3 regions of the Candidatus Dorea massiliensis AP6 genome follow, and region 2 is predicted to be linked to each of the others. Evidence: predicted binding sites of a transcription regulator. Region 2 holds the regulator's gene; each other region holds the start of a gene.
The links. The regulator Rex, encoded in region 2, represses fermentation and respiration genes when NADH is low (regulators of the CRP and FNR family bind a similar motif). The targets are predictions, from matches to a motif close to ATTGTTAANTANTTAACAAT.
Positions count from the first base shown of each region.

Region 1: a site for Rex is predicted at 1,564-1,583, ahead of gap (type I glyceraldehyde-3-phosphate dehydrogenase). Genes of this name have one in related genera too.
Region 3: a site for Rex is predicted at 3,811-3,830, ahead of rsxC (electron transport complex subunit RsxC). Genes of this name have one in related genera too.

Region 1 is NZ_CAXTKW010000002.1:295,808-301,830, reverse strand. It holds gene ACESZP_RS03850 (phosphoglycerate kinase) at 1-327, opposite strand, end outside; gene gap (type I glyceraldehyde-3-phosphate dehydrogenase) at 418-1,431, opposite strand; gene ACESZP_RS03840 (histidinol-phosphatase HisJ family protein) at 1,670-2,470, shown strand; gene mnmA (tRNA 2-thiouridine(34) synthase MnmA) at 2,631-3,818, opposite strand; gene nifU (Fe-S cluster assembly scaffold protein NifU) at 3,991-4,434, opposite strand; gene nifS (cysteine desulfurase NifS) at 4,462-5,643, opposite strand; gene ACESZP_RS03820 (Rrf2 family transcriptional regulator) at 5,663-6,023, opposite strand, start outside.
Region 2 is NZ_CAXTKW010000001.1:124,732-130,754, forward strand. It holds gene alr (alanine racemase) at 1-1,069, opposite strand, end outside; gene ACESZP_RS00685 (redox-sensing transcriptional repressor Rex) at 1,164-1,811, opposite strand; gene abc-f (ribosomal protection-like ABC-F family protein) at 1,998-3,911, shown strand; gene ACESZP_RS00695 (hypothetical protein) at 3,905-4,900, opposite strand; gene ACESZP_RS00700 (MBOAT family O-acyltransferase) at 4,912-6,023, opposite strand, start outside.
Region 3 is NZ_CAXTKW010000010.1:112,418-118,440, forward strand. It holds gene rsxA (electron transport complex subunit RsxA) at 1-143, opposite strand, end outside; gene rsxE (electron transport complex subunit RsxE) at 144-821, opposite strand; gene ACESZP_RS11665 (RnfABCDGE type electron transport complex subunit G) at 825-1,433, opposite strand; partial or broken gene ACESZP_RS11670 (RnfABCDGE type electron transport complex subunit D) at 1,452-2,372, opposite strand; gene rsxC (electron transport complex subunit RsxC) at 2,369-3,733, opposite strand; gene ACESZP_RS11680 (ABC transporter ATP-binding protein) at 4,086-5,954, opposite strand; gene ACESZP_RS11685 (ABC transporter ATP-binding protein) at 5,954-6,023, opposite strand, start outside.

The DNA of each region.
Region 1 (6,023 bases), on a different contig from region 2:
CATAGCTTCTACAGCTGCCTTTGCGTTCGGTCCTACAACCTCCGGATCAGCTGCGAACTTTACTTCCTGGCCCAGAAGCTCGGAAAGTCTCTTGGCTACCGGCGCCAGGGACAGCTCCGGCTTCGGCTCTCCCTTGGGCTTGCCCAGGTGGGAGCAAAGGATAACCTTTCCGCCGTCAGCGATCAGCTTCTTGATGGTCGGCAGCGCTGCAACCAGACGATTCTCGTCTGTGATCTTGCCATCCTTCAGCGGTACGTTAAAATCGCATCTTACCAGGACACGCTGTCCTTTTACGTTGATGTCATCTACAGATTTCTTGTTTAACATCTCAATCTCTCCTTACTTGTCATGGATAAATAATAAAAAGAGGTCCGGTCCATAAAGACCGGACCTCTTAAGGTCTTAATTCAATACTGATTAAGCGAGCTCAGCGAAGTACTTGATTGTACGAACCATCTGAGATACATAGGAGTTCTCATTGTCGTACCAGGAAACAACCTGTACCTGAGATGTGCCGTTGCCAAGGTTTACAACCATGGTCTGAGTAGCGTCGAACAGAGAACCAAATCTCATACCAACGATATCAGAAGATACGATCTCGTCTGTGTTGTAACCGAAGGACTCGGTAGCTGCTGCCTTCATAGCTGCGTTGATTCCATCAACAGTAGCCTCACCCTTAACAACTGCGTTCAGGATAGTAGTAGAACCAGTCGGGGTCGGTACACGCTGTGCAGCGCCGATAAGCTTGCCGTTCAGCTCCGGAATAACAAGGCCGATTGCCTTAGCTGCTCCTGTGCTGTTCGGAACGATGTTGATAGCGCCTGCACGGCTTCTTCTCAGGTCACCCTTTCTCTGCGGTCCGTCAAGGATCATCTGGTCGCCTGTGTAAGCGTGGATGGTGCACATGATACCGGACTCGATCGGCATGTAGTCGTTCAGAGCCTTAGCCATCGGTGCAAGGCAGTTTGTTGTACAGGAAGCTGCGGAAATTACAGTATCCTCTTTTGTCAGTGTCTCGTGGTTTACATTGTAAACGATGGTCGGAAGGTCATTTCCAGCCGGAGCGGAGATAACTACCTTCTTAGCGCCTGCTGTGATATGAGCAGAAGCCTTCTCCTTGGAGGTGTAGAATCCGGTACACTCCAGAACTACGTCTACGCCGATCTCTCCCCACGGAAGCTCTGCTGCGTTAGCCTTTGCGTAGATCTTGATCTCTTTGCCATCAACAATGATGGAATCTTCTGTTGCAGATACGGTATCTGCCAGAGCATATTTACCCTGAGAAGAATCATATTTTAACAGGTGAGCAAGCATCTTCGGGCTTGTCAGGTCGTTGATTGCTACAACCTCATATCCCTCTGCGCCAAACATCTGTCTGAATGCAAGTCTGCCGATACGTCCGAAACCGTTAATCGCTACTTTTACTGCCATTTTAAATTTCCTCCTAAATATGAATTTAGATTATTCGTGGTTTTCCGCCCCTTTCAGGACAGAGCCCAACCTGCAATTATTGTACCCAATTCCATACAAAAAAGCAAGTCCCAATTCCGCAATTTCCCTGACGTTGTGCAATTTTTGTCAAAACAATGAATTTCCCTTCGATCTTTTTCTTGTCATTGTGTATTTTTTCAATTAAGATGGGTGTATATTCGTTGCAGAGGTGAAAAATATGACTGCTGATTACCATTTACATTCCTGTTTTTCCGGGGACAGTGAGACGCCCACGGAGGAAATGATAAAAAAGGGGCTAGCGCAGGGGCTTTCTCTTATGTGTATGACCGACCACCTGGATATGGATTACCCCTATTCCGATGTAAGCTTTGACCTGGATGCGGACGCTTATTTCCGGGAAATGCATCGGCTTCAGGAGGCCTACCATGACCGCATTGAAATCCGTATCGGAGCAGAGCTTGGGATCCAGCCCCAGCTGGGGGATGCTTACCGGCAATGGCTTTCAGACAAGTCCTTCGATTTTCTGATCGGCTCCACCCACCTGGTGGATCGGTTTGACCCTTACTATCCGGATTTCTGGACCTCCTATGACGCTGCTTCCGGCGTAAACCGGTACCTGGATGTGACCCTTCAGAATATCCGGGCTTTTGATGATTTTGATGTATACGGGCATATCGATTATATCATCCGCTATGTACCGGATGGGGATCGCGTTTTTTCTTACAAAAAGCATGCCGATCAGGTGGACGCGGTTCTGAAGCTGCTGATAGAAAAGGGCAAAGGCATCGAAATCAACACCGGCGGCTACAAGGCCGGACTTTCCGAGCCAAACCCCTGTCACGACGTGCTGCGCCGCTATAAGGAGCTCGGCGGAGAAATCATTACCATGGGATCGGACGCCCATACGACAGAGTATGTAGCGTATCGGTTCGCGGACGCCAAAGAAGTGCTGCGGAAATGCGGATTCCGGTATTTTACAGTATTCCGGGAGCGGAAGGCGGAGTTTGTGCCGTTATAAATATGTTCTGTTATATAGAAAAAGGCTGCTGCAAAATGATGATTTCTCTATTTTGCAACGGCCTCTTCTTCTCATTCTTCGTAATGTCCCCTGCAGGCTGCTATCACAATAAATCCATCTTTTCCCCGATACACAATTCTTCCCAGAGCATTTTCATCCACTAATCCTCTATCAGCTCGTGCTCTGTAAGCTTTACTTTTTCACTTTCGATATCCTCAATTACGCGATCCAGATATCGCATATTTGCCTCTGAACAAAAGGATTCCGGCGTCCGCACGATGGTTCCGCCGCCCAGCACATAGTCGCCGTCGTAGAAGACCACGGCCTGGCCCGGCGTCACGGCGCGGACGGGTTCTTTAAAGTCCACACGCACCAGATCGTCTCCCTCCCGGCGGATGACGCAGGGAGAGCCCTTATGATTGTAGCGGATCTTAGCCAGTACCTCTTTTCCTTCGGGGAAATCCGGCTCAGACATGTGGTTCAGGCGGTTCGCCCGGAGCGTCGTGGTAAACACGTCTTCCTGCTCGCCGATGACCACCTCGTTGGTCTCCGGGCGAATCTCGGTGACCACCACGCGGCGGCCCATGGCCAGGCCTAAGCCTTTTCGCTGGCCGATGGTGTAGTGAATGATACCCTTATGGCGGCCCAGTACTGTACCGTCTGCAGTGACGAAATTGCCCTCTTTTGAGGGTTCTCCGGTGGTCCGCTCAATGAAACCGGCATAGTCCTGATCCGGCACGAAGCAGATCTCCTGGCTGTCCGGTTTCTTCGCTACCCGGAAGCCCAGCTTTCCCGCGATTTCCCGGATCTGATCCTTCGAGTAAGCGCCCACCGGCATCAAGGTATGGGATAACTGCTCCTGAGTCAGGTTATACAGGGCGTAGGTCTGATCCTTCGCTGCGGTCACTGAATTACGGATGGCGTAGCGGCCATTTGGCAGCTGCTCCACCCGGGCGTAATGGCCTGTGGCGATGTAGTCCGCGCCGATGTCCAGGCTACGCTTCAGGAGGGCCTCCCATTTCACATAACGGTTGCAGGCAATGCAGGGGTTCGGCGTCCGGCCCGCCAGGTATTCCGCCACAAAATAATCCATGACTGCCTCTTTGAAATCCGTCTTAAAATTCATGACATAATAGGGAATGTCAAGCTGGGCCGCCACTCTTCTTGCGTCATCCACCGCAGACAGACCGCAGCAGCCGCCGTTTTCCTCCTGGGTAAACTCATCCTCATCCTGCCAGATCTGCATGGTGGCACCGATGACCTCGTAGCCCTGTTCCTTTAAGAGATAGGCCGCCACAGAGGAATCCACGCCGCCGGACATTCCTACTACTACTTTTTTCTTAGCCATATTTATTCTATTTCCTTCTGTTTTTTCTTTGCTGCCCTGGGAAAAAGGGAGCTTCCAACATCTGAATTTCCCTTTGTGGCAAAACTCTGTATACAAAAATGTGCGCTACACAGGAAGGACACCACATTCTTCCCATGCAACACACATTTTCTATGCTAAGGCAAGACTGGTTTTAGTAGTCCTCGCCCTCTTCTTCCTCGCCCTCATGGATATCAGACTTCGGCTTTTTCAGGCCCTCGATCTTGATACCGTGCTTCTCTGCGTAATCCCAGAGTGCCGCGTGAATGGCCTCCTCTGCCAGCAGGGAGCAGTGGACCTTGACAGGGGGAAGTCCGTCCAGAGCTTCCATAACGGCCTTGTTGGTCACCTCCAGGGCCTGCTGGATGGTCTTGCCCTTTACCAGCTCGGTCGCCATGCTGCTGGTGGCAACTGCAGCGCCGCAGCCGAAGGTCTTGAACTTACAGTCCTGGATGACGCCGTTGTCGTCGATGTCCAAGTACATACGCATGATGTCGCCGCACTTTGCGTTGCCGACGGTACCGACGCCGCTGGCGTTCTCTATCTCTCCTACATTACGGGGATGCTGAAAATGATCCATTACTTTTTCGCTGTACATAATCGATTTCTCCTCTATTTCTATAAATTATTTATTTTTCTTAACGAAGTCCTCATAGAGCGGTGACATGCTACGTAACCGGTCGATGATTCTCTTCAGATTCTCCACTACGAAGTCCAGATCCTCTTTCGTGATCTCCTCGTTCAGCGTCAGTCTCAGAGAGCCATGCGCAATCTCGTGGGGCAGGCCGATGGCCATCAGCACATGGGACGGATCCAAGGATCCGGATGTGCAGGCGGAGCCTGAGGAACCGCAGATACCTTCCATGTCAAGCATGATAAGCAAAGATTCGCCCTCGATGAACTGGAAGCTGAAGTTCGCGTTGTTCGGAAGACGGGTGGTTCTGTGGCCGTTCAGTCTGGTGTAGGGAATCTCCTTCATGACGCGGTCAATCAGGTAATCACGAAGCTCAATTTCCTTATCGGTACGCTCCTTCATGGTCGCCATGGCGCGCTCGGTGGCCTTGCCCAGTCCTACGATGCCCGGTACGTTCTCGGTACCTGCACGACGCTTGCGCTCCTGCGCGCCGCCGTGTATGAAGGAACGAATTTTCACACCTTTCCGGATATACAGAAAGCCGATGCCCTTGGGGCCGTTCAGCTTGTGGCCGCTGGCGCTCAGCATGTCGATATGATACTCGTCTACATGGATGGGCACCTGACCGAAAGCCTGTACCGCGTCGGTATGGAACAGAATGCCGTGCTCATGGGCGATTTCACCTATCTCTTTGATCGGCTGAATGGTTCCAATCTCATTATTTGCAAACATCACGGAAATCAGGATGGTTTCCGGACGGATGGCTTTCTTCAGTTCCTCGACCTTGACCACACCATTTTCATCTACGGGCAGGTACGTAATCTCATAGCCATGCTTCTCCAGCCACTCGCAGGTGTGCAGGATCGCATGATGCTCGATCTTTGTGGTAATAATGTGTTTTCCTTTGCTCTTATATGCCTCTGCAGTCGCTTTCAGCGCCCAGTTGTCAGACTCGCTTCCGCCTGCGGTGAAATAAATCTCCTCAGTCTGCGCGCCCAGCGCATTCGCGATGGTCTCTCTTGCTTCTGTGATGGCCTTTTTGCTCTCGCCGCCAAGGCTGTATACGGTAGAGGGGTTGCCGTAATGCTCTGTGAAATAGGGCAGCATGGCCTCTACAACTTCCGGCGCTGTCTTTGTGGTCGCCGCGTTATCCAGATAAATTAACTTCTTCATGGTGATATCTCCTTCTTTTTTAGATGCAACAGGACGTATTTTCCTTGGTCCCGGCTTCATCCTTCATGCTCCTGCTTTCTTCGACCAGCTGATCCAGCTTAATCTCATCTACGGTCCGGTTAATGCTGTCGTTAATCTTCTGCCAGACATACTTGGTCACGCAGAATTCAGAACCGCCACAGCTGCTTTCCTCCTCCAGTCCCGGGCAGTTCACCGCGTCCAGACTTCCCTCCAGGGCCCGCAGGATATCTCCCACGGAAATCTCGGACGCCGGAAGCGCCAGCTTATAGCCGCCGCCCGCTCCCCGGACGCTGGTTACCAGTCCGGCCTTGCGGAGCTTCGCGATCAGCTGTTCCAGATAGCTTTCCGATATATTCTGT
Region 2 (6,023 bases):
GCCCGGACAGCTCCGCCAATTCATCCACGGACAGAACCGCTTCTCCGTTTTTGCCAAACATGGTCACTTCCATGCCCGGAACTGCTTCCGGAATCTCCGTCACATCTACCATCATCTGATCCATACAGACTCTGCCGCAGATAGGCGCCCGCTTACCAGCGATCAGTACCACGCCCTTATTGGACAGGCTTCTCGGATACCCGTCCGCATAGCCCACAGGGACGGTAGCAATCCGGCGCGCAGAATCCGCCGTATAAATGCCGCCATAGCTTACTTCCGTTCCGGGCGCGATGGTCTTTACATGTACAATATGACTTTTCATCTCCATCGCCGGTCTCAGGGGAACCAGCTCCTTCTTCACCTCGTCGGAAGGATACAGACCGTATACCGTAATACCCGCCCGTACCATATCCAGATTTGCCTCCGGCAAATCAATGATGCCGGCGCTGTTGGAGCAGTGATGAATCTGAAATTTCACGCCGGCTGCCTCACAGGCTTCCCGGAACGCGCAGTACCGGGCAAGCTGCTTCTCGGTAGCCGCTTTATCCAGCTCGTCAGATTTGGCAAAATGGGTAAACAGCCCCTCCATCCTGATGCCCGGAAGCCTACTGATAGCGCAGACATCCTGCACGCTCTCTTTGGTATCCGCAAATCCAATCCGGCTCATACCGGTATCTACTTTAATATGAACACTCACTTCTTTTTGCTGTCGAACTGCTTCCGCAGACAGTTCCTTCGCCATATCCAGGCGAAATACCGTGGGGCGGATATCCAGGCGCACCAGCTCCTCATAATCCTCCGGAAATACGTACCCCAGAATCAGGATTGGCTTTTGAATGCCATTTCTTCGAAGCTCTGCAGCTTCTTCAATGGTCGCTGCCGCAAAGCCCCACAGATAATCCTTCTTTTCTATCATTCTCGCAATGGGCGCTGCTCCATGTCCATACCCGTTGGCCTTTACTACAGCCGCAATTCTTGTTTTTTCTTTCAGGTTTGCCTTCATAGCCTCAAAATTATCTTCTATGGCATCCAAATCCACATAAGCCGCCACGCGCTTATATCCTTTCACGTCTGACACTCCTCACTATCCTTAATATACTATGCGTTTACATGCAAAAGGGAGCCAAAAGCTCCCTTTTATCATACCTCACTCTGATACTCCGTCAGGAACGGGGATGCTCTTTCTCATACCGTGTAATATTGTAAGAAAGCTGCATCAGGCTCTCTGACAAATGAACATTCTCTACCAGGACATCCGACGGAACATCCAGATCGATATGGGCGAAATTCCAGATAGCCTTGATTCCATACTGAACCAGAAGCTTCGTCATCTCCTCCGCCTTGGACTTGGGCAGCGTCAATGCCGCAATCTGAATATCTTCATCCTTGATGAAGCTCTCCAGATCCTCCAGCATGTGAATCTGGATGCCCCGGACGCTTAAGCCCTTTAAAATAGGATTTACATCAAAAATGCCTTTTATGTAGAAACCGCGTTTTTCAAAATCTACATAATTGGCCAGAGCCTGTCCCAGATTACCACCGCCGATGATGATCATGTTATGTTTCTTGTCAAGGCCCAGAATCTTGCCGATTTCCTCATACAGATACTTGACATTGTATCCGTACCCCTGCTGTCCAAAACCGCCGAAGTTGTTCAGATCCTGCCGGATCTGCGACGCCGTGACACTCATCCGTTTGCTCAGCTCACCGGAGGAAATACGTTCTACTCCATTTTCCATCAGTTCTCCGAGATAGCGATAATAGCGCGGCAGCCGCTTGATAACTGCTTTTGAGATCTCTCTCTCTTCCATAATATTCTGCACATCCCTCAATAAATCTTTCAAAACTGTTTTTATTATAATCGAAAAGCAAATTTTTTGTCAATCTTTTTACTGGATTCTTCTGAAAGAATCGTAGATTTTATCTTGTTCAATCCTGCATTTTTCGCTATAATAGACTTCGTGTGACATTCAACAACGAAAAACAGAGGTGTTTTTATGATATTAGCATGTCAAAATATAAACAAAGCCTTCGGAACCGACGTGATTCTGAAAAACGCGTCCTTCCACATGGAGGATCGGGAAAAGGCCGCCGTGGTCGGTATCAACGGCGCAGGCAAATCCACCCTCTTAAAAATCATCATCGGGGAAATGGAAGCAGACTCCGGCGAGGTGGTTCTGGCAAAAGGCAAAACCATCGGCTATCTGGCACAGCATCAGGATCTGAACAGCGACCACACCATTTACCAGGAGCTGCTGACGGTCAAGCAGGACGTTATCGATCTGGAGACCCGTATCCGGGAGATCGAAGCGCAGATGAAGGAGCTGTCCGGCGCTGCGCTGGATATGGCGCTGGAGCAGTATACCCGCATGAACCATGAATTTGAACTGAAAAACGGCTACGCCTATAAGAGCGAGGTGGTCGGCGTGCTGAAGGGACTGGGGTTTGAAGAGGAAGAGTTTGAGAAGCATGTTAATAAGCTGTCCGGCGGTCAGAAGACCCGCGTATCTTTAGGCAAGCTTCTGCTCTCCCATCCGGATCTCATTATGCTGGACGAGCCCACCAACCACCTGGACATGAATTCCATCGCCTGGCTGGAAACCTTTCTTTTGAACTACGACGGCGCGGTTCTGGTGGTTGCCCATGACCGGTATTTTCTGAACCGGATCGCCACGAAGATTATCGAGATTGACGCCGGCGAGGTGACCACCTTCCAGGGCAATTACTCCGACTATGCCGCGAAGAAATCACAGCTTCGGGAAGCCCGCATGCATGCTTGGCTGAATCAGCAGCGGGAAATCAAACATCAGGAAGAGGTTATCCAGAAACTGAAATCCTTTAACCGGGAAAAATCCATCAAACGGGCTGAAAGCCGCGAAAAAATGCTGGACAAGATGGACGTACTGGAGAAACCCACGGAAGTCCGCTCTGAGATGCATATCACCCTGGAGCCAAAGGTGGTCAGCGGAAATGACGTGCTGACCGTGGAGGGTCTTTCCAAATCCTTCGGCAGCCAGACCCTCTTCACGGATCTGAATTTCGACGTCAAGCGCGGCGAACGGGTAGCTCTTATCGGCAACAACGGAACCGGCAAAACTACGATATTAAAGATTCTGAATGGCTTGCTGGAAGCAGACAGCGGTTCTTTTACCCTGGGCTCCAAGGTTCATATCGGTTATTATGATCAGGAGCATCACGTGCTGCACCCGGAAAAGACGCTGTTCGAAGAGATTTCCGACGCTTACCCGGATTTGGATAATACAACGATTCGAAGCACCCTTGCCGCTTTTCTTTTCACCGGCGACGATGTGTTCAAACGAATCTCGGAGCTCTCCGGCGGCGAACGGGGACGTGTCTCTCTGGCGAAGCTGATGCTCTCCGAGGCCAATTTCCTGATTCTTGACGAGCCCACCAACCATCTGGACATCGTCTCCAAGGAGATTCTGGAGCAGGCCCTGAACCGCTATACCGGCACTGTGCTTTATGTCTCCCACGACCGTTATTTTATCAACACAACCGCCACACGGATTCTCGATCTGACCGGCGGACAGTTAGTCAATTATATCGGCAATTACGATTATTATCTGGAAAAGCATGATATTCTGACGCCGAAGGCGCAGAACCCGGAGCTTCCGGAGGCCAAAGCGGCAGAACCGGAATCTGCGGGAAAACTGGACTGGAAACAGCAGAAAGAGGAACAGGCACGTCAGAGGAAACGGGAAAATGATTTCAAAAAGACGGAAGCGGAAATCTTCGACCTGGAGACCCGGGACGGCGAAATCGATCAGCTTCTGACTCAGGAATCCGTCTACACGAATGTGGCGGAATGCATGAAGCTTCACAAAGAAAAGGAGGCCATTGCGGCCCGTCTTGAAATTCTATACGAACAATGGGAAGCGCTGGCTCAATGATTGGCCAGCGCTTCATTAAATTCATCTAAATTGTCTTCTGTCACATACATGCCGAAGCCCTGAGCTTCCAGGCTCTCATCCGTCACCCCGTTAAAGATGCGGTCGATGATCATATCTCCCACCACTTCTGTATAATGACTGGATTCATAAAAATAGTTCTTATCCATGGTCACGGCATTTTCCCCGCTGAAATTATAAAAGCTCCCCGCTGCTCCGGCCAGCCATCCCAGGTACTGATCGTAACCGAAATGCTTGGACTCCTGATAGGTCCGGTAATAAAGCGGATTGGTAAACACAATCAGGTTAATCCCATACTCTTCGCACAATTCCCGGATCCGCCGGATGTCCAGAAGCGAATCAGCCATATAATCGGTATAATAATCGTCCCAGTAGGGCACATCGTCCTTGAAGGTTCCGCCAAGAGACGGATCCCGGAGCGTACTTCCGCTCCGATAATAGCGTTCCACATAATCCGGATCGGTCACTTCATGATTTCGAATCACATCCAAGGACAGCAGGACGCCCTTAATGCTAAGGTATTTTCCATAAAATCCCAGTTTATCTGTTCTCGGATAGGGGATCCGGTAAAACTGATTCTGATGTAGGGACGGATCCACGAAGGCGGAAATATTATCCACGCCGATCATGACATTTTTCGGAATGATTCCATTGGCAATCATCTCCTGCAGGTTCTCCAGATGCTCCGCCGGCAGTCCTTCTGAATAGGACATATTGTACCATTTTCCATCCGGAATGTTCTCCACGTCCACAAAACCGGTCCGGGAGGAACCGAACAGGAAGGAATCAAACTTGTCCGGATTATGCAGGATGTACTGCATTTTAATGTAATTGCTGTTGGGCTCTACCCCATTATCCCGGATTTTCTGCCAATGAAAAACATTGTAAGGATCCACCGCCATGGGAATGGCCAGCTCCAGAATCAGGATAAAAATCACAAACGGCGCAATTTTACGTAAAAATCGTCTCATAGATGTCCTCATTAAAACTGAAAGTATACAAAACTGTACTCGCCCAGCTGACGACTGTAAAGCACGACAAAAATCAGGGCGAAATAAAATGTATAGCGCACCGGCTTACCAAAACGGCCAAACCACTGACATACATCTTCCCTAAGCGCAATATAATCGTGCGCCATAAGCAGCACCACCCAGAACAGCACCAGCTTCAGTTCGTTGCTCTGAATCAGCCCGGCTTTTTTGAAGGCCACGTAACATTCCTTCACATAACTCAAAGGATGGGTAATGCCGTCAAAGAGATGGGTCAGAATATAAATTGCGTCTGACATGGTATTTGCCCGGAAAAACAGCCAGGCCAGGGTCACAAAGGCAAAAGTCAGAAGTACTCTGAACCTGTTTTTTCCCTCTTTTCCGGGTGGGAAATACTGATTCCAGATCCGTTCGAATATCTGCGCCGCGCCGTGAAGTCCGCCCCAGATCACAAAAGTCCAGCTGGCCCCGTGCCAGAGACCGCTTACCAGAAAGGTCACAAGCAGATTCCGGTACGTCTTCCATTTTCCGGCACGGCTGCCGCCCAGCGGAATATATACATAATCCCGGAACCAGGTGGACAGAGAAATATGCCATCTGGCCCAAAACTCTTTCACAGAAGCCGCGAAATAAGGGCTCTTGAAATTATTGACCAGATCAATGTCAAAAAGGCAGGCCACGCCCCGGGCAATATCCGAATAGCCTGAAAAATCACAGTAAACCTGGAAGGCATAGAAAAATGTGGCCACGCCAAGAGCCAGTCCTGTAAAATTTGTCACCTGATTGTATACAATATCCACGCTGGAAGAAAGCACATCCGCAATGGCAATTTTCTTAAAGTAGCCCCATGCAATCAGCTTGGTACCCCGGATAGCCTTGTCACAATCAAATGAATGCTCTTTCTCTATCTGCGGCATCAGCTGCTCTGCCCGCTCGATGGGGCCGGCCAGCAGAAGCGGGAAGAAGGACACAAAGGCCGCGTATTTTCCAAAATGGCGGCAGGCCTTCGTCTTTCCCTTATAGACGTCGATCACATATCCAAGCGTCTGGAAAGTATAGAACGAGATACCTACCGGAAGCACAAGCTTCAGCGTCACCGGGCTCA
Region 3 (6,023 bases), on a different contig from region 2:
ACAAAGATAACCGCTGCGCCCAGACTGAAGGACGTCTTGATATATCTGGATACGCCCAGGAAGGAACAGATTCCCAGGAACTGGCTTAATACCACGTTATTCACCAGCGCCGTTGTAATGATAATCAGAAGTAATGATTTCATTTATTTCTGCGCCTCCTTTCCTTCTTCCTTCGCATGGGCACAGGTCGCGCAGCATCCGTCGCAGCCCTGCACCATGGCGTTTGCACGATTCTTGATCTTCAGGGAATTCATAATAATAACCAGAACCGCCAGTACCAGGAACGCGCCCGGAGCCTTGATGAAAATAGCAATAGGCTTATAAGCGGACGGCATCACCTGCATGCCGAATACGGTACCTGCACCCAGAAGCTCACGGATAAGTCCGATGACAGAAAGGGAAATTGTAAATCCGAGACCCATGCCAAGTCCGTCCATGGCGGACAGAAGAGGCGGATTTTTGGAGGCATAAGCCTCCGCACGGCCCAGAATGATACAGTTTACTACGATCAGGGGAATGTAGATTCCCAGCGCGTCATAGATGTCAGGCACATAAGCCTCCATCAGAAGCTCCACTACGGTAACCAGTGAAGCTACGATGACGATATAAGCCGGCAGACGTACCGCATCCGGTATCACCTTCCGAAGCGCGGAGATGACCAGATTGGACATCACCAGTACCACCAGCGTGGATACGCCCATTCCGAATCCGTTCATACAGGAGGTGGTAACCGCCAGTGTGGGGCACATGCCGAGCATCAGAACCAGAGTGGGATTTTCTTTTATTACACCATTATAGATGCGTTCTGTACAAGGTTTCATCGCTTAATTTCCTCCCTGTATATCATTTTCAAAGAAGTCTACCGCAGCATTCACCGCATTGACTACGGCACTGGAGGAAATGGTTGCGCCGGATACGCCGTTGATCTCGCCGGGCGCGCTTGCTCCGCCGGACTTGAACAGCGTGAATTTATCCGTCTTCACACCGTCAAACTGGCTCTTGAAAGCATCCTCTCCTACCAGAGAGCCAAGACCTGCGGTCTCATTCAGAACCGTGAAGGAAATACCGGTTACGGTTCCGTCTGAAGCGATGCCTACAGACATCGTAATATTGCCGTCCATACCGTCGCCGCTGGTAGCGCTGATGACATAGCCTGCCACATTGCCGGAAGCGTCTTTTCCTACGATTACTTCATTGATATAAGCCTTACCGAAATCAGTTCCGTATACTTCACCGTTCAGAGCATCCACCTTAGCAGTAATTGCATCGTCATAAGCGAACTCTACTGCGTCCGGGCAGACCTCCTGATAAGAAGCTGCCTTTTCCGCCAGCTTTTGCTCGGCGATCCTGCCCTCGGTCAGCTTGTATACACCGCTTAAAGCCACGCCCGCAATCAGGGTAATGACGCAGAGCGCAATGGCTGCGGCCGGAATCTTCTTTCCGCCCTCTTTCTTCTTCCGGTAACCGAATGGCGTCGGAATGGAAATCTCGTCAATGAGCGGAACAAACATATTGCAGATGATGATGGCATAGCTTACAGAATCCGCGGAGCTTCCGAATACACGGAATAACGCCGCCAGAATACCGAGCACCACGCCGTAGAGCAGCTGTCCGCCGGACCCCAGAGGGCAGGTAACCGGGTCGGTCGCCATGAAGAAGGCTCCCATCACAATACCGCCGCCAGCCAGCTGCATAAGCAGGTACTGCACATCAAAGCCGTGACCGCCGAACAGAGCAATAAATGCGGTAAAGGATACCAGCACAGACACCGGAATCTCCCAGGTAATGCCGCCTACGATCAGCAGATAAATTCCGCCAAGCAGGAGTCCTGCTGTGGAACAGCCGATAACGCCGTTATTAGCTCCCAGGAAGGTCTGTACCAGGCTCACCGCATTGCCTGACGCCAGATCTGCCAGCGGTGTGGCGCTGCTGACGCCGTCTACCGTATAGGTGGACATGACGCCTGCAAAGGAAATCAGCAGAAAGCAACGTCCGGACAGGGCCGGGTTCATAAAATTATGGCCCAGACCGCCGAAGCAGCATTTGGTAAACAGAATCGCAAATACGCTTCCGAGAACCGGTATGTAAAGGGGAACGCCGTTCGGAAGGCAGAGCGCCAGGAGAAGTCCTGTGACAATGGCACTGCAGTCCGTGATCGTATTCTCTCTTCCGGTTGCCTTATCAAATAAAAACTCCGTCAAAACCGCCGCAGCAATAGACGTAAGAATCGTCACAAGCGCGGAAATTCCAAAATGGTATACGCCCATGACCGTCGCCGGAAGAAGGGCCAGAATCACGTCGCACATGACATGTCTAGTCGTAAGCTTACTCCGCACATGGGGGCTGGAGGATACATTCATCAGTTTACTCATTTCTTTGCACCTCCCTGCTGCGCCTGCGCGGCTCTCTTCTTCGCCATAATCTCAGCCTTGGTCTGCTTGAAGGTCTGCATCAGGGGCCGCTTGGCCGGACAGACATAGGTACAGGAACCGCAGGCGATACACTCCAGGCCATACAGCTTCTTCTCGTAGCGGACAAAGCGTCTTCTCTTGGCCGCGTCCATCATCTCCTGGGGAGACAGGCCCAAGGGACAGACTCTCGTACAGCGGCCACAGCGCAGACACGCCGTCTCCTGCTGCTCTGCCAGCGCCACCGGATCCTCGCCCAGCACGGTCAGCGCGTTATTGTTCTTGCAAATCGGCACATTCAAATCAGCCAGCGCCATACCCATCATCGGACCGCCGCTTAAAAGCTTCTGCGCTTCCTTTCCATCCCGGATGCCGCCTGCGGCCTCCAGGACCTCTGCCATGTTGGTTCCGATTTTCACAATCAGGTTACAGGGCTCCTTGACCGCATCGCCGGATACGGTAAAGCCACGCTCCATCAATGGTGTAGACTTGCATACAGCCTGATAAATGGCGTACATGGTCGCCACATTGTCTACCACGCAGCCCGCGTCCGCCGGGAGCATGCCAAGCTTCAGATCAATCCCTGCGATGACCTGGATAATAGAACGTTCGCCGCCCTGGGGGTACTTGCATTTCGCCGCGTGAACCTTTAGCTTCTCATCGCCTGCGCAGGCCTTTTCCATGGCTGCGATGGCTTCCGGTTTATTATCCTCTATCAGGAAGACACCCTCTGCCGCCGGGAACAGCTTCAGAAGAATCCGCATACCTTCTGCCAGCTCCATGCTCCTTGTGCGCATAAGCTGATCATCGCAGGTAATATAAGGCTCACACTCCGCGCCATTCGCAATGACATAACGAATCTCATCCGCGTTCTTCGGGGCGAGCTTCACATGAACCGGGAATCCGGCTCCTCCCATTCCCACGATACCTGCTTTCTGTATACTTCCGAGAATTTCTTCTTTGCCAAGTGTCTTGTAATCGCGCTCAGCGCCGATGCCTTCTGCCAATGTGTACTGTCCGTCATTCTCGATCACTACGGACATTACCTTCGCACCGGATGCTGTTCTTCTGTTCTCAACAGCCTTTACCGTTCCGGAACAGGAGCTGACGATGTTCGCCGATACGAAGCCGTCCGCTTCGCCGAGCAGCTGGCCTGCCAGCACCATGTCGCCCTTCTTTACCACAGGCTTCGCCGGTTTTCCGATATGCTGACTCATGGGAAATACCAGTTCGCCCTGGGGAAGATAGGTACGGTAAGACGCGTCCTTGGCGTAGCGCTTTCCGTCGTCCGGATGCACGCCGCCCTTAAATGTCTTCTTGAACATATGCTTTTTCCTTCCTTCATGCTTTTGTAGCATTTGTCTCGTATTTACTTTATCACACTTGGATTTGATATACAACTTTAGATAAAAAATAGACAATCTTAGATCAATTTCGAGATTTTTTTGACAATATTGTTAAATTTGTATCGAGAACACCATATTTATGATCACTTTATTCTAGCGCAGAATAGAACCATATTCCAGTTTTTTTTTCAGTACAATTCTGTTTTTTACCGGAATTTCAGAACGAAAAAGATTATTTCTATATCCACATCGTAAAAAAACAGGATATCCTTCCTCTGTATTATCCAGATTTTGGAAATCCTGTTTGTATACAATTTATCTTTCTCCCAGTTTATTCCAGTTCAAACTGTCCGGTATACAGCTGGTAATACCTTCCTTTGTTCGCAAGCAGCGCTTCGTGATCGCCCCGCTCGATGATTTCACCCTTCTCCAGCACCATGATAGCCTTGGAATTACGGACCGTGGAAAGCCGGTGGGCGATAACAAAGACCGTCCGGCCATCCATAATAGCGTCCATGCCCTTCTCGATGAGCCGCTCCGTTCTGGTATCGATGGAACTGGTGGCCTCGTCGAGGATCAGCACCGGCGGCTTCGCTATGGCCGCACGGGCAATGGCGATGAGCTGCCGCTGCCCCTGGGACAGATTGCTGCCGTCGCTGTAAAGCATGGTGTCATAGCCGTCCGGAAGACGCCGGATAAAGGAATCCGCATTGGCAATCCGGGCTGCCTCCCGCACCTCCTCGTCGGTGGCGTCGAGCTTTCCGTAACGGATATTATCGGCAATGGTTCCGGTAAACAGATGAGTCTCCTGGATAACCATAGCCAGGGAATGGCGCAGATCATCTTTTCGAATCCGCCGAATGTCGATGCCGTCATAGGTGATGGTGCCGGATTCCATCTCATAAAACCGGTTAATTAGATTGATAATCGTAGTCTTCCCGGCTCCGGTGCTGCCCACGAACGCAATCTTCTGACCCGGCTTGGCATACAGGGAGATCCCATTTAAAATATGCTTTCCCGGCATATAGCCGAAGACCACATTGTCGAATTTCACATCACCCCGGAGTTTCCGCAGCTCCGTCCTGCCGCCCGGCTCCTCCGCCGGAAGCTTCCACGCGAAATGACCGGTGTGCTCCGCGATTTCTTTGAGCGTTCCATTTTCTTCCAATACATTGCAGAGGGTCACATCGCCCTCGTCCGCCTCAGGCTCGGCCTCCATCAGATCGAAGATCCGCTCTGCCCCGGCAAGAGCCGTCAGAATCTGGTTAATCTGAGCCGTAAACTGGTTCATAGGCAGGGCGCTCTGGCGCACAAACACCAGATAGGATGACAGGCTTCCGATATCCAGAAAGCCGTTCAGAGTAAAGATACCGCCCACACAGGCCGATACCGCGTAATTCAGATAGGAAAGGCTGACCACCGTGGGCACCTGCATACCTGTGTAGGTCAGGGCGTCTGTGGACTCCTTCCGCAGATTTTCATTGAGACCGCAGAAAATATCGAAATTGATTTTCTCATGATTGAAGATTTTCTCCACCTTCTGACCCGCCATCATTTCCTCCGCAAAGCCATTAATTTTGCCAAGCTCTGCCTGCTGCCGCTGATAATATTTCCGGCTCCGCTTACTGTTTGTCCGGATAAAAATGCCCATCATAACCAGAAACACCATAACAATCAGAGACAGCCTTACGCTCAGAACCATCATCATTACAATGGTGCCCACCAGGGTCAGAAAGCTCTGGATCGCCATGGCGAAGCTGTTGTTCATGGCCTCCTGCACCGTGTCCACATCATTGGTGAAGCGGCTCATCAGCTCCCCGTGGGTATGGGCGTCAAAATACTGTAACGGCAGGGTCTGCACATGGGCAAAGAGGTCGCTTCGAATCTCCTGCACCACAGTCTGGGCCGATTTAATCATGAGCTGGTTGTAGGCCAGGGTCGCAAGCGCGCCGCAGAAATACATGACGCCCATGGCTGCCACCGCGCTGACCAGCCCCTTCATATCCCCGGGCATGATAAAGCGGTTGATGACCGGCTTTAAGAGATAGGTTCCCATGACGCTGGCCCCGGTGCTGATACACACCAGAACTCCCACCAGCAGAAACATCCATTTATGAAGTCCCATATAATGAAGGAGATGCTTCAGGGTATTTTTCGTATTTTTAGGCCGCTTGTAGCCCACATAACTATACCGTGCCATTAAAGCTCCACTCCTTCCTTCTGAGATTCGTATATCTGCTGATAAATTTCACTGCGGGCCAGCAGCTCC